Regions from separate parts of the Laedolimicola sp. genome, predicted to be linked through region 1. Evidence: riboswitches for the same ligand, from Rfam matches in the RefSeq annotation. Region 1 holds a riboswitch; the other holds the start of a gene.
What was found. A riboswitch is a leader RNA that binds a small molecule or an ion and turns the genes downstream of it on or off. The one in region 1 is predicted to bind lysine.
Positions count from the first base shown of each region.

Region 2: linked by a shared signal. The riboswitch ahead of dapA (4-hydroxy-tetrahydrodipicolinate synthase) and the one ahead of ACTRC3_RS00165 (Na+/H+ antiporter NhaC family protein) in region 1 are both predicted to bind lysine.

Region 1 is NZ_JBOKYU010000001.1:34,673-42,557, reverse strand. Features, by position in the region: gene ACTRC3_RS00205 (GntR family transcriptional regulator) at 43-702, shown strand; gene ACTRC3_RS00200 (asparaginase) at 718-1,713, shown strand; gene ACTRC3_RS00195 (GntR family transcriptional regulator) at 1,809-2,525, opposite strand; gene ACTRC3_RS00190 (PTS sugar transporter subunit IIA) at 2,736-3,176, shown strand; gene ACTRC3_RS00185 (PTS sugar transporter subunit IIB) at 3,192-3,680, shown strand; gene ACTRC3_RS00180 (PTS mannose/fructose/sorbose/N-acetylgalactosamine transporter subunit IIC) at 3,717-4,502, shown strand; gene ACTRC3_RS00175 (PTS system mannose/fructose/sorbose family transporter subunit IID) at 4,502-5,350, shown strand; gene ACTRC3_RS00170 (SIS domain-containing protein) at 5,365-6,465, shown strand; lysine riboswitch at 6,523-6,694, shown strand; gene ACTRC3_RS00165 (Na+/H+ antiporter NhaC family protein) at 6,785-7,885, shown strand, end outside.
Region 2 is NZ_JBOKYU010000005.1:72,825-80,709, forward strand. Features, by position in the region: gene ACTRC3_RS02850 (DUF4340 domain-containing protein) at 1-146, opposite strand, end outside; gene ACTRC3_RS02855 (Gldg family protein) at 147-2,225, opposite strand; gene ACTRC3_RS02860 (ABC transporter ATP-binding protein) at 2,227-3,177, opposite strand; gene dapB (4-hydroxy-tetrahydrodipicolinate reductase) at 3,533-4,288, opposite strand; gene dapA (4-hydroxy-tetrahydrodipicolinate synthase) at 4,292-5,182, opposite strand; lysine riboswitch at 5,273-5,447, opposite strand; gene ACTRC3_RS02875 (cob(I)yrinic acid a,c-diamide adenosyltransferase) at 5,554-6,039, opposite strand; gene ACTRC3_RS02880 (single-stranded DNA-binding protein) at 6,131-6,757, opposite strand; partial or broken gene ACTRC3_RS02885 (GTP-binding protein TypA/BipA) at 7,002-7,885, shown strand, end outside.

The sequences.
Region 1 (7,885 bases):
TTCCAAAAACAACAGGCAGACTTAAGATACAGGAGGCTCATTATGGCGAAACGGCAGTCTATGACAGAAAAAGTCCTCGAAGCCCTGCGGGAGGATATCATCAACTGGGTTTATGAGGAAAATGATATGATTACCGAGGCGGAGATTTCGGAAAAGTTCGGTGTCAGCAAGACGCCGTCCCGGGAGGCGCTGAATTACCTCTGTATGGAGGGATTCCTGGACAAGATTCCCAACAAGGGCTATCTGGTCAGAGGGCTTTCGGTGGCGGAGCTGCAGAGCCTGTTTCAGTTCCGGGGAATCCTGGAAAAGGCCTCCGCAGAGCTGGCGATCCAGTACGCGGGGAAAGAGGAGTTGGCTCATCTGGAGGCGGAGGTACATAAGCAGATAGCGGCCATGAAGGAGGGCACCTACCGGCAGTACAGCGACATGAATATGCAGTTTCATATGTCGGTCGTCTATCTGTCCCGGAATCCCTATCTGATTTCTACCCTGGAGGGAACCCTGAACAAGCTGCGCCGGGTGCTGGTGCGGGACTGGAAAAGCGCGGATGCGGTGGGGGCGATGGAAGCGCATCTGGAGCTGGTGGAGGCCCTGAAGGAACGGGATGTGGAAAAAGCGAGAGCCTTTGTGGATAAAGAACTGAGCGGTGTGGAATACCGACTGTATTTTCATGACCGGGCGGCAGCACCCTGGCAGGGGTAAGGAGGAACAAAGAGAATGAAAAAGGTATTATTGCTGGCGACAGGCGGAACCATTGCCTGTACCCATTCAGAGGAGGGGCTGACCCCGGGAATGTCCGGAGACGGAATTCTGGAACTTCTGCCGGAGCTGCGGGAAGGCTTCGCGATCGAAAGCCGGGATATCCTGAATCTGGACAGCTCCAATATTCAGCCGGAGGAATGGCAGTTTATGGCAGAGCAGGTGGCGGAGGCGCTGCCGGATTATGACGGTATCATCATCACCCATGGCACAGATACCATGGCGTATACGGCTTCCGCACTCAGCTATATGCTGCAGAACCTGACGAAGCCGGTGGTGCTGACCGGAGCGCAGATTCCCATCGGCCAGATGTTTACCGATGCCAAGCGGAACCTGCAGACGGCCTTCGCGGCGGTGGACGCAGGTCTGAGCGGGGTAATGGTGGCCTTTGACGATAAGATTATGGGCGGCTGCCGCGCGGTAAAGGTGCGAACCATGGGCTTTGACGCCTTTGAAAGCATTTCCGCGCCCTATATCGGGAAAATCTATGCGGACGGCGTACACCTGGAGCACAGCCGGACGGGAGAAGAGGCGGCGGCTCCCTTTGAGCTGAAAAATAAGCTCTGTACGGACGTATTTCTGATGAAGCTGATTCCGGGAACCAAGCCGGAGATTTTTGACAGCCTGCTGGAGCTGGGGTACCGGGGCGTTGTCATCGAGGCCTTTGGCGCGGGTGGCACCCATTTTGAGCGGCGGAACCTCCTTCCCAAGCTGAAGAAGCTGACGGATCATGGGGTCAGCATTGCGGTGTGCAGCCAGTGTCTCTATGAGAAGAGCGATCTGTCCCTCTATGAGGTGGGACGCAAGCTTCTGGACTGTGGGGTCATTCCGGGCCGTGATATGACCACGGAAGCCATTGTGACGAAAATGATGTGGGCGCTGGGACAGACAGAGGATCCGGAAGAGGTAAAGGAAATCTTTGCGCGGAATTATGCAGGGGAAATTTCAGAATAGCTGATTTATAAAAATGAAAATAGAAGGAACTGCGAAGCTGCATGAGAAATACAGGTTCACAGTTCCTTCTATTTTTATAAAAAAATCATTGGTTCCTAACGTGGGGCAAATTTGTAGGTAAAGCGGTTGCCCGCATAGTAGGTCTCTGTATATTCGAACAGTTCCCCTGTCTCGATAATACTCCGGTGGGAAGATTTTAACAGGGCACAGGAGTCCACCTGAAGCAGCTCCTTCTGCCGGTTGGTAGGAAGCAGGGCTGCAAAGCTGTAATCCAGTGCCTGGGGATGTACATGGTAGGTTTCATCCAGATATTCATAGAGGGATCCTTCCAAAGCAGAGACATCAACAGCAGGAAGATATTTGCAGGGAATATAAGTGTGACTTAAAGCAATCCGGATCCCGTCGCTGGTACGAATTCGATGGATATAGTGCAGAAAATCATTTTCATGCAGCTCCAGCTGCTGAGCTACAGACGGAAATTCAGAAGCACGGACTACACGATATTCTACCAGAATGGCACCGGGCTTGGTGTGAATGGAAGCCATATCACGGGAAAAGCTTCCGGGCGAGGCAGCTCCGATGTATTTGGTAACCTGCTGGTCCAGAACGAAGGTTCCTTTTCCGGAGACACGGCGCACAAATCCTTTAGTAACCAGGGTAGTCAGTGCTTTATTGACGGTCATACGGCTGACTACGTATTCTTCACACAGCTGTGCCTCTGTCATAATCTGATCACCAGGGCGAAGTTTTCCTTCCTGAATTTGAGTGATGATATCCTGTGCGATGGCAAGATACCGCGGTGAATTTTTCAATCGTAATCTCCTTGTTTCTATATTTACACATATTTGTATATACTTATGATAGCTGGGGAAATGAAAAAAGTCAAGGGAGATAGAAAAAAGGCAGATATAAATAATGGAAATGGAATAAAAATTATTAAAAGTATATAAAAATAGGATTGACAAGAGGGTAAAAGTATAGTAGCATATAGTAAAATGTATATACAGTTATAGGAGGTGCTTATGAAGAACATTGTTTTACTGACACACGGGGAATTTTCCAAGGGAATTGCGCAGTCCTGCAGATTTATTCTCGGTGAAGTTCAGAATTTGAAAGCGCTGAGCATTACCATGGATGAAAACATTGCACAGACGAAGCAAAAACTGAATGATGCGATCGCTTCCTTTGAGAATGATTGGCCGACAATTCTGATTACAGATCTGCCGGGCGGCAGTACCACACAGGCAGCCATTGGAATTATGGCGGAGCATCCGGAGATTTATCTGGTAAGCGGCCTGAATCTGGGATTGCTGGTGTCACTGGTTATGCTGGAACTTACGGATGACAGAGAAGAAAATCTGAGGCAGATTCGTACAGCTTTGGCGGAAGCCAGAGATACGATTATACTGATCAATGACCAGCAGGCAGAACCCGTATCCATCAGTGATGACGGGGAACTGTAAGATTGGAGGAAAACGATGATTAAAGTATTGCGTGTAGACGATAGACTTCTTCATGGACAGGTAGCCGTGGCATGGACAAACTATTACAAGATTGACACGATTGTAGTGGCAAACGATAAGCTGATTACAGATGCGACCATGCAGATGGCTTTTAAACTGGCCACACCGCCGGAGGTAACACTTTCCATGAAATCTCTGGATGGAGCAGTAGCAGTGATCAACAACCCAAAGCATGCAGCACGTACGATTATGGTAATCTGCAAAGATATGAAGGATGCGGAATATCTGTACGATCGGACAAACGGAGCGATCAAGGATGTATTGTTGGGCGGACTCCGAAGCGGAGAAGGAAAGAAAAAAATTGATATGAATTCTTACATGGATGCAGATGATATCGCTGTGATGGACAGCATGGAGAAAAAAGGGGCTGAGCTTGTGATGCAGGCAGATCCTACATCGAAGCGCCTGACCACAGCAGATATCAGAAAAAGTTTTGCAAGGTAACAGAAACAGAGAGATTCAAAAGAAGGAGTGTAGGTTATGGGTATAATTCATGCAGTACTGCTTGGTATTCTGGGCGGTATCGGTATTTGGGACAGCCGTGTATTCGGAATGTGTATGTTGGATCGGCCATTGGTTCTTGGACCACTGGTAGGTCTGATTTTGGGAGATTTACAGACAGGTATTATTATTGGAGCTTCTCTGGAGCTGGTTATGATGGGTGTAGTTGGAATTGGTTCCGCCACACCGCCTGACACCGTATCCGGAAGTATTCTTGCTACCGTATTTGCCATCAGTGCCAAGCTGGATGTCAGTGCAGCAGTAGCCCTGGCACTGCCCATTGCAACCTTAGGACAGCTGGTAGGTATTCTTTGTAGAACTGCCAATGGCTACTTCGTACATCAGGCAGATAAGGCAGCAGAAAATGGTGATTATAAAGGAATTGACCGCGCTCTCTGGGGCGGCGCCATTCTGTTCTTTGTTGCTTATTTCCTGCTGGTATTCTGCGGTGCACTGCTTGGGTCTACCGTTATCAGTGCATTTGTTGATAAAATTCCGCAGAGTGTAATCAATGGATTTTCTGTAGCCAGCGGTATGCTTCCGGCACTTGGAATTGCCATTCTGATGCAGCTTCTGTTTAACAAGAAGAATGTAGCTTTCTTCTTCATGGGCTGGGCAATTACAGCACTTCTCGGTGTGAATACCGTAGGAGCAGCCGTCATCGGCACGACAATTGCCTATGTGATTTTCCAGTATGCAGGAAATAAGAAAACAGAAGAAGCAGCTGCTCCTGCAGTATCTGATGATTTGGGAGGTGAACTGTAATGGCAGAGAACGTGAATCAGACAACAGCAACCGAAGAAACTGTTATGACAAAGGAGGTATTCAAGAAAACCTTCTGGCGGTCATTTCCGCTGCAGGCATGCTTCTGCTATGAAAGAATGCAGAATGTAGGCTTTGCTTATCAGATGGTTCCGGCTCTGAAGAAACTGTATCCGGATAAGAAAGAGGCTTCCGAAGCATTGAAGAGGCATCTGGCTATCTTCAATACCACACCGGCTATTGTATCCTTTATCACAGGTGCAGCAATTGCTATGGAGGAAAAATTCAAGAAGGCCAAGGACGCAGGGGAAGAATGTGATGAGGAATCTATCAATGCAGTAAAAGCAGCACTGATGGGGCCTCTGGCAGGTATTGGTGATTCCTTTTTCTGGGGAACCTTCCGTATTATCGGTGCAGGTATCGGTGCCAGCCTGGCAGCACAGGGAAGCATTTTAGGTGCCATTCTGTTCCTCCTTATCTACAATATCCCGCATTTCCTGGTGCGTTATCAGGGACTGCGTATTGGTTATAAGAGTGGTGTAAATTTCCTGGCGGGCCTGTCTCAGGGAGGCGTAATTGCAGCGTTAACCGAGGCCGCAAAGATTCTGGGTCTGGTGGTAGTTGGTTCTATGGCAGCGTCCATGGTATCACTTTCCACACCGCTGGTATTTACAATTTCCGGTGCGGAAATTGTAGTGCAGGATATCTTTGATGCGATTATTACAGGATTCCTGCCGTTGTGTCTGACACTCGGGACTTACAAATTATTACAGAAAGGAATTAAGACAACCACAATTCTCTGGGGTATGATTATCGTAGGAATTATTGGTTCTGTTATTGGTATTTTCTAATGGAAAAGACAAAAATGTATGATTATATTTGTGAAACTCCGGTTGTTCTGAGAGGAATCATTGAGAACAGAAAAGAGATCACAAAGGAATTTGTAGAATATTTTAAGGATAAAAATATTGAGCAGATCTATGTGCTTGGTTCAGGCACCAGTTATCATGCAGGACTTTCTGCCAAGAATTATCTGGAAGAGCTGCTGAACCGGAAGGTGTTCTGCATGTATCCGACACAGTTTGCACGCAGCGAAAAGGTATTCAATAAGAATACGTTGGTGATCGGAATGTCCCAGGGTGGACAAAGCCTTTCTACAGTAGAAGGCCTGGACGCTGCTATTGCAGAAGGACTGTATACAGCAGCAGTGTCTGAAAATCCCACAGCACTTGTTTTTGAGCATGCGGATACGAAAACCCGGATTGAGGTGGGTAATGAAAAGTGCGGAGCAAAAACGAAGGGCTATGCAGGAACTACTGTGACGCTGATGATGATGCTGACGGAGCTGGCTCTGGCCAAGGGCATTACCGATCAGGCTACTGTAGATGCTTATCTGAAAAGAATGAATAAGGTCATCGATAACCTGGGAAATGTGACAAAGGCCGCAACAGAATGGTATGGCAGGATCAAGGAAGAATTCCTCCCGGCTAAGAGAATTATTGTAGTCGGATACGATGGAATGTATGCCGATGTACTGGAGGGAGCCTTAAAGGTTCTGGAAACTGTCCGTCAGGGTGTAACCGGATATGATATTGAAGAATTTTTCCATGGTATCTACAATTCCATTACAGACAGCGCACATATTTTCTATCTGGCTTCCAAGGGAGATTACAAGCCCCGTGTATTAAAGCTGATAGAGATATTGAGCGATTGGACACCCCATAATTACTTCATCGGATCTCCGGAGGGAGTAGAGGAATATAGTGACAAGTATCTGCTCTGTGATTTTGTAGAGGATCCGCTGTTTTCCGCGTGGGAGTATATCATTCCCATGCAGGTAGTTGCATGCCTGGCTCCGCAGGATCTGGGTATCAATCCGGATATTCCGAAAGATCCGAATTTCCACGTACGGATTGGCAGCAAGAAGCTGGATGGAGTACGGGATCATTATCCTGCAGAGAAATAGTAGAAACACTTGATCTTCCTCCCATTCCGTGATAGGATAGCCACATAGGCAATTTTAGAAAATGATAGAGGCGCGGGGCTTCAGGAGTATCGGTTGACATAAGGTCGGAACCAGTCAGCCGGGAAAGGGAAGACCGCCGAAGGGATTCATCCGTTCCGAAGGATGGGTTTCTGGGCTGCCGCAGAATATGCGTCAGACTGTCACAGGACTGTGGAGAGCTATCATAGGTCGAAGGGGAAGTTCGGACCGTGAGTACAGTCGGGAAGTATGTGCTCACGGTCTTTTTTTCGACTGTTTTCGAGGGAAGGAGATTTTAAAAATGGATTATGTACCTGTTATGTATGCTACCTTTTGGGCGTTGGTGCCGCCTGTAGTAGCGATTGTTCTGGCTCTGATTACCAAGGAGGTGTATTCCTCACTGTTTCTTGGCATCCTGGTGGGAGGCCTGTTCTACTCGGGCTTCAGCTTCGAGGGAACGGTGCTTCACATCTTTGAGGATGGAATCGTAGGCGTTCTGTCCGACAGCTACAATGTGGGAATTCTGGTGTTTCTGGTGATCCTGGGAGCCATCGTGTCCTTGATGAACCGGGCCGGAGGCTCGGCGGCCTTTGGACGGTGGGCCAGCGAGCATATTAAGACCCGCACCGGCGCGCAGCTGGTGACCGTAGCCCTGGGCGTGCTGATTTTTATCGATGATTATTTTAACTGTCTGACCGTAGGAAGCGTGATGCGTCCCGTGACGGACAAGCACAATATTTCCCGTGCCAAGCTGGCGTACCTCATCGACGCCACGGCGGCTCCGGTCTGCATCATTGCCCCCATTTCATCCTGGGCGGCGGCTGTAACCGGTTTCGTAGAGGGTGAGGACGGACTGGCGCTTTTTGTCAGCGCGATTCCCTATAATTTCTACGCGATTCTGACTATCGTTATGATGATTACGATAGCAATTCTGAACATTGATTTCGGTTCCATGAAGGTCCATGAGGACAACGCAAAGAAGGGCGACCTGTTTACTACGCCGGACAGACCTTACGGCAACGCAGAAGGCCTGGATAACGTGGGAAATGGTTCCGTAAAGGATTTGCTGATTCCGATTCTTTCCCTGATCATCTGCTGTGTTATCGGCATGATTTACACCGGCGGCTTCTTTGACGGCGCGGACTTCGTGACCGCCTTCTCCAACAGTGATGCGTCCATCGGTCTGGCCATCGGAAGTGCTTTCGCCCTGGTCATCACGATTCTGCTGTATGTGAGCCGTAAGGTCCTGGGCTTCAAGGAGTGCATGAACTGCATTCCCGAGGGCTTCAAGGCCATGGTTCCGGCCATCATGATTCTGACCTTCGCCTGGACCCTGAAGGCCATGACAGACAGCCTGGGCGCCGCGGAGTTCGTGGCTAATCTGATTAAGAGCAGCTCTCAG
Region 2 (7,885 bases), on a different contig from region 1:
ATACTTAAAGCCTCAATTTCTTCGGCAGCCGTATCGTCTTCCTCACCGTTCCAGTCCGCGCGGCTTACCAAAACATAGAGAAGTCCCAGAGCTGCCAGGGCGGCTATAGCCGCCAGCAGTCTTACCTTTCTCTTTTTCTTTGTCATTTACCGTTTCCTCCTTCCAAACCAGATAATGCCGCCGGTGGCAAGCAGAAGCAACGGAATCAATATAATCGTCAGGATGCCCCAGAAGATGGCGCTTCCGGCCGGTACAGTCAGATATTCCGTACTCATGCTTTTCGGCTCAATGGAGACAATGCTTTCGTGGTCTACCAGCTGGCTCATGACATTCAGAAACAGGGTACTGTTGCCGCCGGATACCATACTGTCTACCTGTTCATCCAGCAGAGTCTCAGAAGAGAACACGATGAGTTTTGCTTCTGTGTCTTCGTCAATGGTCTTGGTGACGACAGCACCTAGGTCAAAGGGCCCCGCAATATCGCCCTCCTCCTGATCGAGATTTTCAGATTCCAGGTTGGTCTTGGAATAAGACTTTGCCGATGTGGTCAGCAGGCTTTCATAAGTCAGATCTTCACTGATATCCGCAGCCTCCGTCATACCCTGAGCAAAGGCCAGTAACACATAACGGGAGCTTACGTCTGAGGTATATGCCGAGGACTGAATATCCGGCAGCAGATAATAGGGATAGTTCGGCAAATGATGCTGACTGTCGCCTTCCAGCACCAGCCCGTCCGCCAAAGTAATTCCATAATCGCCCAGCAGACTGTCCAGATTCGGCGTATCCTTGTCTGTGTATCCAAGCAGCAGCACCATCTGTCCGCCCTGTTCCATATAGGCTTCCAGCTTATTTTTCTCATCCTCGGAAATATCGGAAATGGCCCCGTAGATAATAACAGCTTTTGCATCCTCCGGCACAGCCTCCTCCGTCAGCAGACTTAAGGATTTCAGTTCAATATTTTCCTTCTCAATGGACGAAGTGACCGTAGTACTCAGCTCTGCCTCATCATGGCCGGCCAGCGTATAAATAACCGGCATATCCTCGGCGGTTACATAGGCAATGGCACTGGTGATCTGACCCTCACCGTCGAAGCTGCTTAAAGAGCTGCTGTAAGTGGAATAATCCATACTATACTGATAAATATCATAGTAATCTACAGCCTTGGAACGGTTCTGGCCCACCACCAGCACGCTGTTTTCAGACAGATTTTCGCTGGTATACTGAGAGACAAAATTCGGGTAAAGCACCGGATCCTTCGTCTCTACTTTGATGTGGGAGGACAGTCCCGCATAGCGATCCAGCAATTCCTGTAAGGTGGCATCTTCACTGCCCTGCTGGGCAATCAGGTAGAGGGTGATATCCTCGTCCAGACCCTTCACAATCTCTGCCGTCTGATCTCCGGTAGTGAACAGCTTCTGGTCACTGACATCGTATTTCAGGTACTGGGAGGGTAATTTTCCTGCTGTCAGGTTCACCAGCACGGCGGCCACACAGGCGAAAACCACCATGCTGGCGCGGTAGGTTCCGTGCTTTTTCTGCAGAAGCTGAACCGTCAGAAACAGAGCCAGGACAATGACCGTCATATAGTAAAGAATGCCGGTCAAATCAAACATACCCTGCACGAAATTAATGAACGGCTGATAGATACAAAGGGCGTTAAGAATGGACGCCAGAAGGCCACTGGCTCCGATAACGTTGGCAATACCGGATGCCATGTTCAGGAAGAACAGAACGCCGAAGGTCAGTACCGCCGCAATGACCTGGCTCTCCGTCACTGCTGACAGAAACAGTCCAATGGCCAGACAGGCTGCGCCAAATAGGGTGTAGCCCAGGATTGCTGTATACGCCATGGGCAATGAGACACTGCCAAATCGCAATAAGATCAACGGATACAGACACAGGATCGCCATGGGAATCAGAAAAACAGTCACCATAGCCAGATATTTGCCCAGTACAATTTTCCAGAGAGAAACCGGCGCGGTCATCAGGAGCTGGTCGGTCTTCTGGCGCTTTTCCTCGGCCATACTGCGCATAGTCAGCACCGGTACAATAATCAACAGCACAAAATAAACAGAGGACAGGATAGCTCCGAATACCGGATAGCCGCCCACCAGGCAGTTGGCCACGTAGTACAGGCTGGTAACCGCCAGCAGTACAGCCATGAAGATATAGCCTGTCATGGAGGTCAGATACGCCCGCAGTTCTTTTTTGCAAATCGCACACATATTACTTTTCCTCCTTTTCGTCTGATTTTGTTTCTTTCACAGAAAATTCTTTCTCTTCTGTTTTGCGTAGCTTTTTTCTCAGAGAAAATCTCTCTGTTTTTTCCTGTTCCTCTGTTGTCTTTGGATTTCCATTATTTTCCTCATTCGTCAATTCCAGGAATACATCCTCCAACGTTGCTGTCGTGGTCTTCACTTCCAGCCCCTTGACTTGCTTCAGAAGTTCTATGGCCTGTTCACAGGCTTCTTTGCTTCCACGCACCTGCAGTTCCATCGCGTCTGTGTGTTTCATGTAACTGCCCAGATTTTCCGGCGTATCGCTGGCCACCAGCTTTCCATTGGAAATAATCAGGACATGGTCGCAGATGCTGCTGATCTCCGAGAGAATGTGGGAGCTCAAAATAACCGTATGCTTCTTCCCAAGCCCGCGGATCAGCTCACGGATTTCAATGATCTGCTTTGGATCCAGACCCACCATGGGCTCATCCAGAATCAGTACCTCCGGATCCCCAAGTAGCGCCTGAGCCAGTCCCACTCTCTGCTTATATCCTTTGGACAAATGACGAATCAACCGATTTTCCATATCTTTGATGCGTGTTTCATCCATAACCCTCTCTATCTCCGTGCTGCGTTCGTTTTTCGGCACCTGTTTCAGTTCTGCTGCGAAACGCAGATATTCCAGGACAGTCATGTCCGGATAGAGAGGCGGAATCTCCGGCAGATATCCGATGCATTTTCGGGCCTCCATAGGCTCTTCCGCTACGTCGTACCCGTTTATAAGAATCTGCCCTTCCGTGGGAGCCAGATAGCCGGTCATCATATTCATAGTAGTAGATTTTCCGGCTCCGTTGGGACCCAGGAATCCGTAGATCTGACCTTTTTGTACATGAAAATTCAGGTGATCGACCGCAGTGTTTTTGCTGTAGCGTTTCACGAGATCTTTTACTTCAATCAAGATTGTTTCCTCCTTCTCCGTAATCGTCCGGCCCTTTTCTCTCTTCTGCAATAAAAAAGAGGAGTATCCTCGGGCAGACGTATCTGTCTAAGGATATTCCTCTTTTGTGTTTTTTCTGAATGGATTCTGTGATTTTTAAGTGAAACTTTTGTGAACACGAGCAAATGGACGAAAGTCCGGAGCGCCGTGCATCTTCAAAAACCAGGGTCGGGACTTTGTAGTTATCATTGTGTACAGCGTTTTAGCGGACAGTGTGTGACACCTGCGGACCTTGCGTCCGTGGGTGGCATACACTGTCAGATAAACGATGAACACAGATAACTACAAAGCCCCGACCCGTCCGTCTTTCTATACACTAACCGATAACATCACTCATATCATACCGTCCTGCCGGTTTCCCCGCCAGGAATTTCGCCGCCTGAATCGCCCCTTTGCCGAAAACAGCGCGGGAGTAAGCGCGGTGCTCAAATGTGATGACTTCGTCAGTTCCCGCGAAGATCACGTCATGATCACCCACGATGGTGCCGCCACGAACAGCAGAGATACCGATTTCGCTGCTTTCGCGCTTCTTACGCTCCTGGCTTCTGTCATATACATAGTGATATGCTCCGTCAGATGCCTCATTGATGGCGTCTGCCAGTGCCAGTGCGGTGCCGCTGGGTGCGTCCAGCTTCTGGTTGTGGTGCTTCTCTACAATCTCGATATCAAAACCTGCTGCCGCCAGAGTCGGAGCTGCTTCCTTCAGAAGCTTCATAAGCAGGTTGATACCCAGAGACATGTTGGCGGATTTCAGAACAGCCGTTTCTTTGGCTGCCTCTTCGACTTTCGCAAGCTGTTCCTCGGAAAGTCCGGTGGTGCAGAGAACAACCGGGGTTTTGGTCCGTACACAGTAGTCCAACAGTCCGTCCGCTGCCTTTGCGTTTGAGAAGTCGATAACTACGTCTGCCGGCACATCACACTCGTCAATGCTTGCGAATACCGGGTATTCATTTGCGATACCGGTATATCCGTCTACGCCTGCTGCTACCTCTGCCTCCGGATCCTCTTTCAGGAGTCCGGTCAGCATCTGTCCCATGCGGCCATTACAGCCGTGAAGTATAATTTTTGTCATTTGTTATTTTACCTCGATTCCAAAATCAATCATTGCCTGCTTTAACTGTGCCTGGTGCTCCGGCTCCATCTCGGTCAGCGGCATACGAAGGGGGCCAACCTGGAATCCCAGCTGGTTCAGGGCTGCCTTTACCGGGATCGGATTCACCTCGCAGAACAGCTTATCGATAACCGGAATGGCCGCAAGCTGGATAGCAAGGCTGCCTGCCAGGTCGCCCTCCAGATACTTCATGACCATGTCGTGGGTCTGGCGGGGCGCTACATTGGAAAGTACAGAGATGACGCCATTTCCACCAAGGGAAAGGATCGGAACCACCTGATCGTCATTTCCGGAGTAGAGCTCGATGCATCCGTCTGCCAGCTGCATCAGCTTCGCTACCTGGGAAATATTTCCGCTTGCTTCCTTGATGCCAACGATATTCTTGACATTCTTTGCAAGAGCTACTGCGGTCTCCGGCTGGATGTTACATCCGGTACGGGACGGTACGTTGTACATGATAACCGGAAGGCTTACGGACTCTGCCACTGCGGTATAGTGAGCAATCAGACCTTTCTGGGTCGCCTTATTATAATACGGAGTTACCACAAGCAGAGCGTCCGCGCCGTACTTTTCCGCTTCCTGCGACAGATAGATTGCGGTTTCGGTGCAGTTAGAGCCGGTGCCTGCGATGACCGGCACGCGCTTAGCGACATGCTCTACGGTAAAGCGGATAGCCTCCAGATGCTCCTCATGGCTCAGTGTGGATGACTCGCCGGTGGTTCCACAGATGACGATGGCATCTGTGCCATTTTCAATCTGGTAGTCCAGAAGCTCTGCAAGCTTCGGATAGTTAATCTCTCCATTGTCAAAAAACGGTGTTACAATTGCTACTGCTGCTCCCTTAAAAATAGCCATTTTCATTTCCTCCTGCTAGATGAAATAAGGTTTAAAAATGAGGCGTACCTGTGAAGGCCCGCCCCAAAAGAATCGCATGTTCTGTTCTATTCCCCGGATAGCGCCCCATCAAAAACTGATGACAGTCATATCGTTCTTCACGGTATGCCCAAGAAACTACTCACAGGAAACAATCTCTTTCGGCGTCGCCCCCTTTCCCTCTTCTTCGTCTATGCCTGCCATATCCGAAAAGGTACTGATGGAAAACGCAACCTCTATCTTTCTTCCTATTAAATTATATGAATTATGTTCAGATTAGCACAGTGTGTATCGCTTGTCAACGCTTTCCGGACATCTCGCAACATTTGTCCGTATAACGGATACATCTGTCTTTACTTTAATGTATCAATGCAAAATACATCGTCTACACACGGATACAGCTCCTCATACATCCGGATACCGGTCAGCATCAGCTCTGTATCGCCATCTCCGGCTTCAATTAGGGCCTTCAGCTCTTCAATTGTCAGGATTCCCCTGTCGATCAGCCCCAGCACCTCATCCAGGATCAATATGTCACAGCCGTCCGTCGTCAGCACTTTCCTGGCGAAATTCAGGCCGTTGCGGATATTCATGGCCTCTTCCTGCTGCTCCTCCGGCGACAGCGCCTCAAAATTCACATCGGATTTTTCAAAACAGAATACCTTAATCTCAGGCTCCAGACGCTTGATGAAATCAATACGTTCGCCAACCTTTCCCTTCAGGAACTGTATAATAATGACGGATTTTCCTGCGCTGGCCCCGAAGATTCCCTGTCCAAGCGCCGCTGAAGTCTTACCCTTCCCGTTGCCACAAAAGACAGTTACATGTGCTTTCCCCATTTTTTATACGCTACTCCCTTCTAAAGCAATTCCGTATACTACTCCATAATCAGGCTTATCATACAACAAAACAGGAGGAAATGCAAGCGTATCAGTATTCGTATTCCAGCTTGCTCACGGATACCTCGTAGGCAATCCGCCGCTCAGACTCGGTCTCGCTGAGCTTTTTCACGTATTCGCGGCTCTGGATGCGGCCCCAAATCTGGGCGTGGCCTCCCACCTCGAAGCCGGATGCAAAGCGGGCGTTTCTGCCCCAGCAGATGCATGGGATGTAATCTGATTTCCCATAGGGGCGGTTGACTGCGATGAGCAGATCGGCAATCTCACGGCCCAGCGGCGTCTTCCGGTACACCGGCGGCTTGCAGATATAGCCGTCCAGGAAAATCTGGTTTGTCTTGGCATTTTCCACCTCTTCGTCAAGAAATTCCACCTCTCTGGCAAAGACCGAAAGCACCAGCCGGTTCTTTTTCTCTTCGTGCCGGTTATAGGAACGGAACTGTCCGCCGATACGGATATATTCCCCCACGTAATCCCTGGATATGTCAATCAGCCGCTCGGATATCATCACCGGAATCAGATCCGCCGAATCGGACAGGCGGCGAACCAGAATATCCACCATATAAAAGCCCTCCCCGAATACCTCATGGCTGAACGTAAATCCCGATACAATTTCTCCGCTTACCGACACCTGGTTGTTTTCAATTACCTTATCTGACATAGTTTGTGTTCTCCCTTCTTCTCCCTTTGGAAATGACGTTTTCGCGCAGATTTCCGCCGGACTCCTGTATTATTCATAAATATATATGCCCAGATATTTCCATTTAGAACCATTTCTGTAAATTTTTTCTAAGTTGTTTTCGAAAAAGTACGCGCAAGCCTAAGATTTCCCTTGTAATTGGCCGAAAATGTGATAAACTGTAAAGGTTGACGAAGTATTTTTATTTGCATTGAGGAATTGTTTTATGAAAAGAGAAGATATCAGAAATATTGCGATTATTGCCCATGTAGACCATGGTAAGACCACACTGGTAGACGAGCTTCTGAAGCAGAGCGGCGTATTCCGTGCCAACCAGGAGGTGGCGGAGCGTGTCATGGACTCCGGCGATATTGAGCGTGAGCGAGGCATCACCATTCTGTCCAAGAACACGGCAGTTACTTATAAGGATGTAAAAATCAATATCATCGACACCCCGGGCCATGCGGATTTCGGCGGCGAGGTGGAGCGAGTTCTGAAAATGGTAAACGGCGTTGTTCTGGTGGTTGACGCGTTTGAAGGCGCTATGCCCCAGACCAAGTTCGTGCTCCGTAAGGCCCTGGAGCTGGATCTTCCGGTTATCGTCTGTGTCAATAAGATTGACCGACCCGAGGCCCGTCCGACTGAGGTGGTAGACGAGGTTCTGGAGCTGTTCATGGATCTGGACGCTTCCGACGAGCAGCTGGACTGCCCGTTCATTTTCGCTTCTGCGAAAGCAGGCTATGCAATGCGCAGCCTGGACGATGAGCCGAAGGATATGACTCCGCTCTTCGAGACTATCATCGACTACATCCCCGCTCCGGAGGGAGATCCGGAAGCCGGAACCCAGGTACTGATCAGCACCATCGACTACAACGAGTATGTGGGCCGTATCGGTATTGGTAAGGTGGATAACGGAACTATCCGCATCAACCAGGATATGGTCATGGTGAACCACCACGATCCGGACAAGTTCAAGAAGGTAAAAATCAGCAAGCTCTATGAGTTTGACGGTTTGAATAAGGTAGATGTGAATGAAGCCACTATCGGTTCCATCGTAGCTATCTCCGGTATTGCGGACATCCATATCGGCGATACCCTGTGCTCTCCGGA